DNA from 3 places in the Paenibacillus sp. FSL M8-0212 genome. Region 1 is predicted to be linked to each of the others. Evidence: predicted binding sites of a transcription regulator. Region 1 holds the regulator's gene; each other region holds the start of a gene.

Region 1 (4,938 bases):
CATGAACAAGTTCATGACGAATTGATCAATCTGATTGGCGCAGAGATCAAAGATAAATTTGGGAACGATGTGTTACAGAACGCTGATTTCCCGCATATTGTCAATGCTCGTAACTTTGATCGGTTGTCGAAATTCCTCACAGATGGCAAAACGCTTATAGGTGGACGATCTGTACGTGAGCAGTTGCTGATTGAGCCGACTGTACTTGGAGATGTGAACTGGGAATCAGCTGTAATGCAAGAAGAGATCTTCGGTCCGATTCTTCCTGTATTTACGTACAGTGACTTGAACCCTATGCTGGATGAGATTGTTCGCCGGCCAAAACCATTGGCGTTATATCTCTTCACACAGGGTGAGCAACTGCAAGATCAGGTTCTGAATCAAGTATCCTTCGGTGGGGGATGTATTAATGACACACTTTCTCATATGACTTCACACTATCTCCCGTTTGGTGGTGTAGGGGAGAGCGGTATGGGCTCATATCACGGGCAACAGAGCTTTGATGTGTTCTCACATCACAAGAGTGTTCTGAAACGCAGTGAATAATGAGTCGCTAAAATAACATAAACATGAAAAAAAGAGGTTGTCCTGTTCATCAGGACAACCTCTTTCGTATTTCATTACATCTAGTTTTGTTGCTCATGTTAAATATTAATGAATATCTCGGAAAAGGCCAATGACTTTACCCAGAATACTAACGTGTTTCAAACGTAAAGGTTCGAAGGTCGCATTCTCCGGTTGAAGGCGAATATGATCTTTCTCTTTATAGAACGTTTTCACTGTAGCTTCATCGTCTTCAGTCATTGCAACGACGATATCACCGTTATCAGCAGTTTGCTGTTGACGGACAATAACGTAATCTCCGTTAACGATTCCAGCTTCCACCATACTATCTCCCACTACTGAAAGCATAAACACTTTCTGTTCGCCTACATAATGTGTAGGAAGAGGGAAGTAGTCTTCAATGTTCTCGGTTGCAGTGATTGGAACCCCGGCTGTAACCTTACCAACGACAGGAATACGTGCAACGCTATGAGCAAATTGATGAGAATGCTCAGATTCTTCCTGGCTCAAAAGCTCAATGGCTCTTGGCTTGGTAGGGTCGCGTCGGATCAAACCTTTTTTCTCCAAACGATCCAAATGTCCATGTACTGTTGAGCTGGAAGCAAGTCCAACAGCTTCACCAATTTCCCGTACGGAAGGAGGATACCCCTTCAACCGGACTTCATTTCGTATAAACTCCAGAATAGCCTGCTGCCTGCTGGATATCTTCGACATACCGTATCAACCCCATTTTAGTAACGTTTGGGAAAATTATAACATAGAACCTCCGTTCGTACAAACATAAGTTCTAAATAAAATGGCATTAAATCAGTGTTTTTTAACTTATAGAACAGAAATTGTCCAATAGTCAGAGCATAATACTGCAAATGCTTTGCAAAAGGAAGTGAAATAAGAATTTTCTCCTTCAAAAAAGAAGCGAACAATTGTTCTAAAAATCTATTGAACAAAACAAGTGTTCGTGTTATATTGATTTCAACAGATAGGAACAAACGTTTGGAGGCGGGTATTTAATGAGATATTCTACTTATCAAAGCATTTATGAACCAATGAATTCGGAACTGGTGAAGTCTAACATAGGGAACTACAAGAAGGTTTTAGCACGTTTCAAGATTTCTTCATGGATGTTAAAGGTAGCCATTACTTCTTTGATTATATTTATTGGATGCAGCACTGTTTTAACTGTATTTGCTGGCAATGAGAATGATGTTCTGCCTGGAGGAAAGATAGCCGTTTCACAAGGGGAAACATTATGGAGTATTTCTTTGGAACATAAACCGACGAATATGGATACACGTATTTATATAGAAGCAATTAAGAAAGTGAATCAACTTCATACAACTTCCATCCAAGTGGGACAAGTACTAGCTCTACCGCAATTTGCAGAATAAAATGCACATCAATGAGTGTTAACGCGTGTCAGCTTGACAAGCTGCCTTTATCATGGCAAAGTTAATATGACTTTGTATTTTTGGAGGGGACAAGCTTGGATATAGATAGTCTGGTAGCACGCATTAACGAATTGGCTCGTAAGCAAAAGTCCACTGGATTGTCGGAGGAAGAACTTGCTGAACGTGCCGAGCTAAGAGAGATTTATTTGAGTAATATTCGCAGCAATTTCAGACAACAACTGGATACCATTGAGATTGTTGATGATGAGAATGACAAAGGCCACCAAGGCAAACTCAAACACTAACGAAACCTAATGATATCATTATGATATTTAGGTTTCTTCCTGTTATTTTGAGTGTGCAATTTATAGGGGGAAATGTTGGTTTGCAATTATGTAAGCCGATACAAAGACACATAAGGGGGATTCTCATGTCGCGTTCGTTCGAGAGAACGGTTAAGAAAAATTCCAAGCAGTTAAATCAGCAACGCAAAAAAAGTGGTCAACCAATCACAGGTACACCAGGTGAAGAAGTCTTTAAGGGACGCAGCTTGTTGTTCCCAATATTTTTGATTGGTCTCGCCTTTTTGTATCTGTTTATGAGCACATTCCTTGTGCAAGCTCCAATGACAACTTGGGACTGGGTGACCATGCTGCTTTACGTATTTTTGGCAGTCATCTTCATGCTTCGCCGTCCATACATCAAGATTAGCAGTAATCGGATTATCACGACGAAGGGTAATCGTGAACGTTCAATCGGGGTTGACGATATTGTCAAATTCAGAATTGAACCAGGTACAGTTGTTATCGAACATAACAGTCGCGGGAAAAGATGGGTGTTTACCAAGTTATTGAACCGTTACGATACAGATGCGATTGCCGAACGTTTGTTGAAGTTTGCAAAAGCACACCAGATTACCGTGGAAACCGTCGAAAAGTAATTATTGCATAAAGGGGTAGATGATCGGAATGGCGTTAAAAGCGATTTTGTTCGACCTAGATGATACTTTATTATGGGATGAGCGTAGTGTTCGAGAAGCTTTTCATGAGACTTGTCTAATCGCAGCGCAAGAGACTGGGGTCAAACCAGAAGAACTTGAAGAAGCTGTTCGTAATGAGGCACGTGGACTGTATGAATCATATGAAACCTTTCCTTTTACCAAAATGATTGGAATCAATCCGTTTGAAGGCCTATGGGCTAACTTTACTGGTGGGGATCAACCTGAGTTCCGTCAGTTGGAACAGCTTGCTCCAGTTTACCGTAAAGAATCCTGGCGTCGTGGCTTGTTGAAGTTGGGTATAGATCGGGAAGATCTTGCTGAACAACTGGCCGCACAGTTTGGAGTAGAACGGAGATCCAGACCACATGTATACGAAGAAACGATGGATACCTTGCGCCAGTTACAAGGAAAGTACAAACTGTTGTTGTTAACGAACGGTTGTCCTGCTTTGCAACAAGAGAAGTTGGATGGTGTACCTGAATTGACTCCTTTCTTTGATGAGATTATTATCTCGGGTAACTTCGGAAAAGGAAAACCAGATCCGTCGATATTTGAACATGCTTTGAATAAACTGGGTGTTAAACCCGAAGAGAGCATGATGGTTGGAGACAAGTTAACGACTGATATTCGTGGTGCTTTATCATCTGGCATCCAATCCGTATGGATTAACCGTGAGCATAAGACCAACAATGAAACGTATGCGCCAGACCATGAAATAACGCATTTATCGGAATTAAATCAGCTTATTGCTAATTTCTAAGCAGATCAGCTATAACATCTTTCCTCAGCACCCTGAAACATTGGAAGCTTCAATGAACGATGATGTCGTTCTTGAAGTTACCAATGTTTTTTTATTTGAGCTTGTTGACTGAATTACCTTGTTAAAAGAGATCTCCATTTTTTTTACTAAAAGTTATTGAAATTAGGGGGAAGCTGGATTAGAATATAACTAACATACTAGTATGACTAGTATTTAGATTGTCCTAAAGCAATTTCTTTTTGACTTACTTCATTAAAATGGAAGCAGGGAGTTATTGCTAATTATTTTATATTGATTGTAAGCGCTTAATATTTTGAAAAAGCTTCTTTTGATTTGGAGATCACACCACTTAGTAAGTGCTAATTAATGATGTGAAGCACCCTTGGATTGTGTGATTCTACATAATACATCAAATTGATATCGCTTACATTTGGCAATTGTCTATTTCGTAGTGGGGGTGAAGTTGAAGGATTGGTTGTCTTCTACAAGAGGAGAACGATGGGAGTTGTACATGAATTACTCTTACTTATCAAGTCCTGGATCGGAGTGAAAACACATGGAGTCGGAAACCGCTAAAACAACGTTAACCATGACATCTTTACGTAAAGAGAGCAGATTACGAACGGCAGCAACATTGTTCCGCAAAGACTGGCAGTTGTATTCACTATTAATCCTTCCCATCATCTATCTACTTATCTTTAAATATGGGCCGATGATCGGTAATGTGATTGCGTTCAGACGTTTTGTTCCAGGGGGAAGTATATTTGGAGAAACGTGGGTTGGATTAAGATACTTCAAAATGTTCATTGAGGACCCTACCTTCTGGAGAGTATTTGGTAATACGCTGATGTTAGGCGGACTTGCGTTGCTCTTTACATTCCCGGTTCCAATCATTTTTGCCTTGATGCTTAACGAAGTGAAGAGTAAACGATTCAAAAAGTTTGTACAAACCGCGTCTTATCTGCCTCATTTTCTGTCCATCGTTATCGTTGCGGGTATGATCCTGCAGCTGACAGCAGTGAATGGTTCCATTAATGGACTGGTGGCTTTCTTCACCGGAGATAATATTCCTTTTATGCAGCGGGCTGAGTGGTTCAGAACAATCTATATCACTTCTGAGGTATGGCAGGGTATGGGTTGGGGAGCGATTCTGTATCTGGCTGCACTGACAACCATTGATGATTCTTTGTATGAAGCTGCGCGTATTGATGGTGCCAATCGATGGA
Region 2 (4,938 bases), 770 kb from region 1:
GAACATGCCCATCCATGGATATTTAACAATGAAATTGCCTCTGTTGACGGAAACCCGGAACCGGGAGATCTGGTCAATGTATTGAATCATCAAGGTCGCTATCTGGCGACAGGTTATTACAATCCTGCATCTCAAATCACAGTAAGAGTTGTAGCTTATCAACCGCTGGAGTCCGAACAGATGGACACCGCGTTTTTTGCAGCACGTTTCCGTGATTGCTTGCGTCATCGGGAACGTTTTATCCAGGATGGAGAGGCATACCGTCTCGTTTACGGAGAAGCTGATTTTCTGCCAGGATTGATCGTTGATCGATTCGGCAGCATCCTCGTTGTACAGTTGCTTACACTTGGCATGGATCGTTGCCGTGAAGCGATTGTACAGGCACTCATTGAAGTAATGCAGCCGGAAGGCATATATGAGCGCAGTGATGTCTCAATTCGTGAACTCGAAGGTTTGGAGCAGACCAAAGGTCCGCTGTACGGAGAGTGCCCACGACATGTCACCGTTACAGAGAATGGACTTCTCATTAAAGTGGATATCGTGGAAGGACAGAAAACAGGTTACTTCTTCGACCAACGTGAGAATCGTGCAGCCATCGAACCGCTCATGAAAGGTTGGGGCTACAAGAGTGGAATTACACTTCAAACGACCGAGCAGGATGGCACAGAGCAACTCTTGCCTGTGAATAAAAGCGGTAAGGTAGTTACATTCCCTTATTGGGACGGTGCTACTGTACTGGAGTGTTTCTCACACACGGGCAGCTTTACGTTGAATGCTTGCAAGTATGGAGCCAAAAAAGTGACTTGTCTTGATATTTCGGAGCATGCCATTGAGAGTGCACGAACAAATGTGGAGCTGAACGGTTTCACCGACCGGGTCGAATTTGTAGTTGCTGACGCATTCCAGTACTTGCGTGAACAAGTGAAAGGACTGGATGAACGTACTGCACGTGCACGTGCAGGCGAACAGAAAGTGGATACATCCAAAGCGCTGGCAGCTGGCGGTAAAACATTTGATGTGGTCATCCTCGATCCTCCTGCATTTGCCAAAACGAAATCAGCAGTCAAAGGTGCATGCCGTGGATATAAGGATATCAACCTGCAAGGAATGAAACTGGTTAATGAGGGCGGATATTTGGTAACAGCGAGCTGTTCGTATCACATGCGTCCAGACCTCTTCCTGGATACGATTGCCGATGCAGCGGAAGATGCAGGCAAAGTGCTTCGTCTGATCGACTGGAAGGCAGCCGGTAAGGACCACCCGCAAATTTTGGGCGTGGATGAAGGACATTACCTGAAATTTGCTATTTTCGAAGTGCGCAGTAAAAAGAATTAATTGTATGATTTCCGTTCCAATCAAGTATAGATCGAGTCAAAAGTCCACAGTGTGATAGCTGCGGGCTTTTTGCTGTTTTGCTGTGTTAACGGAGATGATCTCCGGTTTTACCGAATAGTGGCAAACGTATGTTCCGAACCAAGTCAGATATGTTATACTGGGAATTAAAATCTTGTACGTGTGGTTTGGAGGATTAGACATGTCCGTTCGTTTTGTTATTGGCCGGGCAGGCAGCGGCAAAAGCTCGCTGATTACCCGGGAAATTACATCCCTGCTTCAACAAGAACCGCAAGGCACACCTTTGATTTTGCTCGTTCCCGAACAGAGTTCTTTTCGAACAGAGCAGGCATTGGTGTCTTCTGGAGCAATTAAAGGTACCATGCGTGCAGAAGTGCTCGGCTTTCGCCGTTTAGCCTATCGTGTAATGCAAGAAGCAGGTGGTTCTGCTCGTATTCCGATCGGAGCCGAAGGCAAAAAGATGCTGCTCTATAAAGTCATCCAGCGCCGTAAGGAAGAATTGAAGCTGTTTGGTGCATCCGGCAGCCAGCTGGGTTTTATAGGCGAATTAAATGACTTATATAGTGAATTTAAACGTTATGAAGTTGATCCATCATTGCTGGAAGAAGGGATGTTTGGAGGGAATACCTCATCCACTTCGCCAATTCTGGAGGACAAGTTGCATGACTTGAATCTGATATATCGTGACTATGAACAGGAATTGACCAATTTATATATTGATGATGAAGACACGTTGACCGAGCTGACAGATCGTTTGTCGGAAAGTGCATTGCTGCAGGATGCCCAGATATGGATTGATGGTTTTCAGGGATTCACACCACAGGAGATGAGTGTGATCGGTCGGCTGATGTTGCAGTCCTCTTCCGTGACCATTGCACTGACATTGGATCGTCCTTATGATCACGGCGCACTGCCTGGAGAACTGGAACTGTTTTATCCTACGGCAAGTGCCTACGCGCGTCTCAAAGGAATGGCTGAAGAACTGGGTGTACCGAGCGATATAACCGTGCTAGATTCGGAGATTCCACCGAGATACAAGGATCGTCCGGGACTTGCTCATCTGGAGGCTGGTTTCGACCGCCGAATTCGTTGGAAAAGTGAAGGCCTTGATTCCGGAATCCGACTGGTTGCAGCAGAGAACCGACGAGCTGAGATGGAGGGAGCACTGCGTGAGATGCGGCGTCTGGCGCAAAACGAAGGTGCGCGTTATCGGGACATGGCGGTACTTGTTCGTCAGTTGGATACCTACGCTGATATAGCTGAACCGTTATTTAGGGATTATGGCGTACCCGTCTTTCTGGACCGTAGAAGAAATGAACTTCATCATCCATTATCTGAGTTTATCCGTTCCGCACTTGATATTGTTCGGCGCCACTGGCGTTACGAGGATGTATTTCGCTGTGTGAAAACGGATCTGTTGCTTCCGCGTGATGGTTCCATCACCCGTGAAGATATGGACCAGCTTGAGAATTATGTACTGGCTTGTGGTATTCATGGGTATCGCTGGACTGACGGCAAACCGTGGAAGTATGTACCAAGTCTTTCGCTGGAAGACAACGGTCAGGATGGCCGTAGTCGAGGACGGGACCAAATGCTTTCTTTAATGGAGAGCTGCCGAACGGTCATTACAGATTCCTTGGGTGTTTTTGAGAAGCGAATGAAAAAGGCAAAGACAGCCAAAGCCCAGTGTGAGGCACTATACAGACTGCTGGAAGATGCTGAGATCGCATGGAAGCTGGAGAATATGTCTGCTGAAGCTAAGGCACAAGGTGACCCCGAACGGTCGAGAGAACATCGGCAGATGTGGGGAGCTGTGCTGGATTTATTGGATCAGATGGTCGATATGATGGGGAATGAACGGCTGGATATCACGCTGTTTGTCGGGATGATTGAGACCGGATTGACGGAACTGAAGCTGGGTCTGGTACCACCAGCACTTGATCAGGTATTGGTTGGTTCTATGGACCGTACACGACTTCAGGACATCAAATACGTATTTATCCTGGGCGCCGTTGATGGTGAATTACCTGCCGTACCTCAGGATGATGGCGTATTAACAGAACTGGAGAGATCGTTACTGACGGAAAGAGGCGTGGCACTTGGACCAGGTGCAACAAGGCAGATGCTGGATGAACGTTTTCTGATCTATACGGCACTTACAGCGGCAAGCAGCCAGTTGTGGCTGAGTTACCCGGTTGCTGATGATGAGGGGAAAGCACTTCTTCCTTCCGAGATTGTCCGCCATGTACGGAAAATGTTTGGTCTACAAGAACAGCCGTTGCTCGCTCAACCACCGGTTGCGAACTCGGAAGAAGCGCATTGGTCCTATGTCACCCATCCAGGTCAGAGTCTGTCTACGCTCATTGGACAATTGCGCAAATGGCGCCGTGGAGAAGACATCCCTGAAATGTGGTGGGCGGTCTACAATTGGCATGTCTCTCGGGAGACAAGCAGACCTCAACTGGAGCGGTTGATGGGATCGATCTTTTATCGTAATCGGGCATTACCACTACGTACAGCTACCAGTCGCAGATTGTATGGTACAGAGGTGAGGACAAGTGTCTCGCGAATGGAACGGTTCGTAGCCTGTCCGTTCTCTCATTTTGCTTCGCATGGGCTGCGCCTCAAAGAACGGCAATTGTACCGCCTTCAGGCTCCTGATATTGGACAGCTGTTTCATGCTGCACTAAGCCAGCTGGCTATGCGGTTGCGTGAAGAAAATCGTAGTTGGGGCAGTTTGACTCCAGACCAATGCCGTCAGGAAGCCGAGCAAACTGTGGAGCAGATTGCACCACAGCTGCAAGGGGAGATTTTGCTAAGCACCAAGCGATACGGTTATATTTTCCGCAAATTGAAGGACATTGTTAGCCGCGCATCCGTTATTCTTGGTGAACAGTCCAGACGCGGAAGTTTTGAACCGATTGGATTGGAGCTTGATTTTGGACCGGATAAAACACTGCCGCCACTACGTTTTGAACTGGAGAACGGCTGTGTGATGGAGATCGTGGGTCGGATTGACCGAGTAGATGTCGCAGAAGGAGAGAATGGTCTGCTCCTGCGTGTCATTGACTATAAATCAAGCCAGACGGACCTCAAGTTACATGAAGTGTACTATGGTCTGTCATTGCAAATGCTCACCTATCTGGAGGTGCTGCTTAGTGCTGCCGAAGAATGGCTTGGGGAAACGGCGATGCCGGGAGGAACGTTGTATTTCCATGTGCATAACCCGCTGTTGCAATCCGCAAACGGCATGACATCAGAGCAGGCAGGACAAGAACTGCTGAAACGGTTCAAAATGAAAGGTTTGCTGCTGGCGGATCGGGACGCAATTGCTCAAATGGACAACACCCTGGATAAGGGGTATTCAGCTATTATTCCAGTTGCTCTTAAGGCGGACGGAAGCTTTTATAGCAGCGCCGCTGTAGCTACGCCAGAGCAATGGGATACGCTGCTTGCTTCAGTCCGCAGTAATATCCGTGAGATTGGTACCCGGATTACGGATGGAGATGTGGCCATTGAGCCTTATCGTATTCAGCAGGAAGTGGCGTGCACGTTCTGTCCATATAAGCCTGTTTGTCAGTTTGA
Region 3 (4,938 bases), 320 kb from region 1:
GCAGATCACGAAAATTCACCAAGCCATTGCCATGATTCAGTTTAAACTTGAAATCCCGATTATCAAGAGACGCCCATACTTTAATATGTCTGAAAGACTTTTGCTGGAGCAGATTGATTACGACAAAAATGAAATCAACATCTGCGGTAAAACATACCTGCTGGAAAACACCTGTTTTGCAACCATAAATCCGCAGAAGCCTGAACAATTGCTGGAGGAAGAACGCCAGGTGATGGAAAAGCTGCTGTTTTCCGTTCAGCATTCCGAAAAGATGGCCAGACATATGAATTTTCTTATGAAAAAGGGTAGCCTTTATTTAAAATACAACGGGAATTTGTTAATCCACGGTTGTATTCCTTTGGATGAAGAAGGAAATATGGAAGAAATGCAGATTGAAGACAAGACATATGCCGGCCGTCAATTGCTTGATGTTTTTGAGGATTATTTACGTTACGCCTTTGCACATCCGGAAGAGACAGAAGATCTGGCGACGGATATGGTATGGTACATCTGGACAGGGGAATGTTCCTCGCTCTTTGGAAAGAGAGAAATGACCACTTTTGAACGGTACTTTATCCAAGATAAAGAAGCACATAAGGAGAGAAAGAACCCTTACTACCATTTACGTGAAAATGAAGAGATCACTCGAAAAATTTTGCAGGAGTTTGATTTGAATCCAGATCATGGACATGTCATTAACGGTCATACGCCAGTCAAAGAAAGTCGTGGAGAGAGCCCTGTTAAAGCAAACGGAAAAATGATCGTGATTGACGGCGGTTTTTCCAAAGCCTATCAGTCCACAACGGGCATTGCCGGATATACCTTGCTGTACAATTCTTTTGGTATGCAGCTCGTCGCCCATCAGAAATTTAATTCAAAAGAAGATGTGTTATGTAACGGAACAGACGTGTTATCTCTAAAAAGATTGGTGGACAAAGAACTGGAGCGGAAGCTGGTGAGGGAAACCAATGTCGGGGAGAAGCTGCTGCGGAAAATCTCAAACTTGAAGGATCTATTAGAATATCGCTACATGAAATGAAACGATTGCTAAAAATACACACCTGGATCAACCGTTTGAGTGCATTTGAAGTAAACGCTCGTATTGGGCAGGGAAGTAAGAATCCCCTGCCTGTGCGAGCCTTTCTTTTGTTAAAGTGCGATTTAACAACAAACTTTATGACTTACAGTTGAACTAAACGAGGATTTTCAATTGGCGGAGAGGAGGAAGATATGGGCTACAATTCACGGAAGGAAGCAGTGTTTGAGACGAAACGGTTCCGTAACTGTAGCATAGCGGCCGGTCGTCGTCATACCGTTGCTCTTAAATCTGACGGAACAGTAATAGCTGTGGGTGATAATAAATATGGTCAATGTAAGGTAAGCGATTGGGGCGATATCGTCGCAGTTGCAGCGGGTAATGTTCATATGGCTACGAATACCGGTAATGCCCATACCGTTGGTCTTAAATCTGATGGGACTGTAACAGCTATAGGTTGGAATAAGCATGACCAATGTAATGTAAGCGAATGGCGCGATATTGTAACCGTTTCGGCAGGTTGGTGCCATACGGTTGGGGTTAAATCAGATGGCACCGTGGTTGCGGTGGGGCGAAATAATGAAGGGGAATGCAACGTGAGCAGCTGGCATGATATTGTATCGGTCACGACGGGTGACTGGCATACAGTCGGTCTAAAAATAGACGGAACGGTAACAGCCGTTGGTAACAATAAGTATAACCAATGTAGCGTAAACGACTGGGGCGACATATTAGCTGTTTCGGCGGGGTATCTGCATACTGTTGGGCTTAGATGGGATGGCACGGTAGTCGCTGTGGGTAGAAATAATGAAGGTGAATGCGACGTAAGCGGTTGGCGCGATATTGTAGCAGTTGCAGCGGGCAGTTATCATACCGTTGGTCTTAAGTCTGACGGGACGATGGTTGCTGTGGGTTCGAATAAACATCACCAATGTGATGTAAGTGGCTTGCACGAAATTAGAGCTATCTCGGCGGGGTGTGTCCATACGATTGGACTGAAATCGGATGGTACGATGGTTGCTGTGGGTGATAATGACTATGGACAATGTGATGTAAGTGGATGGAGTAGCATCCAACAATAAAATACTAAGAAAGCAGCAGCTGATGTCGACTGCTTTTATTATTTGTCTCGGGACAAGAACATAATCCAATTGAAGTCGCTAATTTAGCGGCTTTTTGTGCATTGGCTTTTGAATAGCATCCTTAATTACATATTCAAGTATTTTCGCATTTAAGTCAGGAGAATGAAAACTGTGGTTACAGGTGGGAGTTCAAATGATGGAGAAGCTGGTGTGTCTTAGTATGATTTGAATCCATCACTTCGTCGTATGCCTAATATAAATATTTACCTCTTGCATAAAGAACGTATGTTCGGTTTATAATATACAAACATACGTTCTTAAATGTACAGGAGTGATTTCAGTGTTGACTAAGCAACGAACCATTATGCTCATTGATATGCAGAGCTTTTATGCTTCAGTTGAAAAGGCAAAAATGCCTCAATACAAAAATAGACCATTAGCTGTCGCTGGAGACCCCGCAAGACGTTCTGGAATTATTCTTGCTGCTTGTCCACTAGCCAAAGCGAAGGGTGTATCTACCGCCGAACCACTTTGGCAGTCTCTTCAGAAGTGCCCTGAACTGATCATTGTGAGACCACACATGCAAGAATACATCGAAGTATCCACTCAAATCATGTCCATTATTGAGGAGTTCACCGATCTGGTCGAACCGTACAGTATAGACGAATTATTCGCTGATTTTACAGGGTCCATGCATCTATTCGGTAATGATCCAGTCGATTTGGCCAAGCAAATTCAAGACAAAATCTATAATGAAACAGGCGTTTACGCGAGAGCTGGCATTGGTGAAAACAAAATCATCAGTAAATTGTGCTGCGATATGATCGCTAAAAAAGCAGAGGGGGGCATTTTCCATCTAAAGAAAGAGGAGTTACACCTCCATATTGGAGATAAGCCCATCCGTGATATGTGGGGGATTGGCTCAAGAATGGAAAAACATCTGTGGAAGATGGGCATCCGAACCATTAGAGACCTGGCGAATACGCCTCTTTCCAAATTAAGAAGTAAGTGGGGTGTTAATGGAGAAGTCATCTGGCGAGTTGCAAATGGACTCGACAATTCACCGGTAACCGTCAACACACACAGTACACAAAAGGATATCGGAAACGGAATGACCCTGCCTAGAGATTTCATAGAGGCTTGGGAGATCGAAGTAGTTATCCTCGATATCTGTACAGAAGTGTGCAGAAGAGCCCGTAAAAAGGGACTGATGGGTAGTGTCATATCCGTAAGTGTGTCTGGAGCGGATTTTGACCACCCCACTGGTTTTCACAGACAGGTTAAACTGTCTGATCCTACAAACATAACCGTTGATGTATGCAAGATAGCCAAACGCATATTTCATCAACACTGGGATGGGCAACCTGTGCGCCGTGTAGGCGTATCCCTGTCTCAATTATCCAACGCGGATACATATCAACTATCTTTTTTTGATGATCAAGAGCAGAAACGGGCCATTGATCAGGTGATGGACGACATTAAGGATCGATTTGGCGACATTGCCATTCTACGAGCGAGCTCCATTACGGCTGCGGGTCAAGCGATCGATCGAGCATCTAAAATTGGGGGGCATTATAAATGAGCAAAAAACTGGAGGCCAATGGATTATGGGAATCGAGCCGCATGATGCTTCCACAACATAAAGAACGAATTATACAGCATCGTACTCAAATTCATTATCAAGCGAAACCACTGATCCATGAAGATGAGTGGGAGATTATTACTCAGAATATAGATATGTCGCTCAATTATACATTGCAAGCCACCTTTGAAATATTTACTGAGTCAGGCAATCGGTATATACATGGGATCGTCACTTCAGTCAGTACCTTTGGAAAGAAAATCAAAATTGAAATGGAGAATGGATTTGAATGGGTCGATTTTGATCAATTGGTCGCTGTAAAACTTGAAGAAGGAGGCGTGTAAAGTGCGACAGACTTTCGAGGAACTTTCACTCGTGAAGAGGGTGGTAGAGCTCCCTTATCTTTTAAGTGCTCTGGAGGAAGATAAGCATAAAATATACGCTTCAAACTTTAAGATGAAATCTGTGTATGTTGACTACTTGGACGGTACCCAAAAGAAAATTGCTTTAGAAATGTACAAATCGAAACAAAGGCTAAAGGAACATCATATTAAAATCATAGATGAAGTGAGATCCGAACTGAGTTTAACGGTAGATTATTCGGTGAGAGGTTACATTCATAAAATGACATTATTATGGAGCAAAGTGAAAGTGGATGTAACCTTAATGCTAACCGAACATATGAACGTTGATATTACTGAATTGCCCACATGAACATGGAGTTCAAGCAGAATAAGGTATATAACCACATCCGGTGGATATAATGCATTTAAAACCATTGTTTTCTTCTCCCAAATGGGTAAACCGACCTTTGAAGTTGAAGGGTCGGTATTTTTTGTCTCTATGTCATAGAAAATATATGTTGAGTTTCTGAAAAGTCTGTAGATGAAAATAAAGAATAAAATAAATAAAAATCTGTCGGCGAAGAGCAAGAACATATTCCCTTTGAAGTCGCTATATTAGCGGCTTTTTTGTTTATCTATACAAGTTTCGTGTCCCGAGCCAAGGAGAAAAACTTGTACCGATTGCCGAAATTGACAAAACATAGTCCGATAAATGTTTTACAAATTCGGTGATTCACCAAATCACTCTTCTTACATTCAACTTGTATCCTACTTGTGTACCAGATAATCCGGTATGGAAGCAACCAAATTTCAGGAGGGTATACATTGTGAAAAATAGTAAACGTAACGGTTATCAAAGCTTGATCCTCTCGCTTGTATTTATGCTTGTCATCC

The links. The regulator LexA, encoded in region 1, represses DNA repair genes until DNA is damaged. The targets are predictions, from matches to a motif close to CGAACATATGTTCG.
Region 2: a site for LexA is predicted at 1,457-1,470, ahead of addB (helicase-exonuclease AddAB subunit AddB). Genes of this name have one in related genera too.
Region 3: a site for LexA is predicted at 2,397-2,410, ahead of MKX68_RS25065 (DNA polymerase IV). Genes of this name have one in related genera too.

Annotation. Positions count from the first base shown of each region.
Region 1 covers NZ_JBBORP010000001.1:5,377,968-5,382,905, forward strand. Annotated here, with positions in the region: gene MKX68_RS23685 (aldehyde dehydrogenase) at 1-546, shown strand, start outside; gene lexA (transcriptional repressor LexA) at 652-1,278, opposite strand; gene MKX68_RS23695 (LysM peptidoglycan-binding domain-containing protein) at 1,575-1,952, shown strand; gene MKX68_RS23700 (DUF896 domain-containing protein) at 2,048-2,257, shown strand; gene MKX68_RS23705 (hypothetical protein) at 2,383-2,892, shown strand; gene MKX68_RS23710 (HAD family hydrolase) at 2,921-3,712, shown strand; gene MKX68_RS23715 (ABC transporter permease) at 4,302-4,938, shown strand, end outside.
Region 2 covers NZ_JBBORP010000001.1:4,606,675-4,611,612, forward strand. Annotated here, with positions in the region: gene MKX68_RS20250 (class I SAM-dependent rRNA methyltransferase) at 1-1,335, shown strand, start outside; gene addB (helicase-exonuclease AddAB subunit AddB) at 1,535-4,938, shown strand, end outside.
Region 3 covers NZ_JBBORP010000001.1:5,697,827-5,702,764, reverse strand. Annotated here, with positions in the region: gene MKX68_RS25075 (fructose-1,6-bisphosphatase) at 1-1,039, shown strand, start outside; gene MKX68_RS25070 (RCC1 domain-containing protein) at 1,231-2,118, shown strand; gene MKX68_RS25065 (DNA polymerase IV) at 2,483-3,700, shown strand; gene MKX68_RS25060 (YolD-like family protein) at 3,697-4,044, shown strand; gene MKX68_RS25055 (hypothetical protein) at 4,046-4,414, shown strand; gene MKX68_RS25050 (phosphate/phosphite/phosphonate ABC transporter substrate-binding protein) at 4,872-4,938, shown strand, end outside.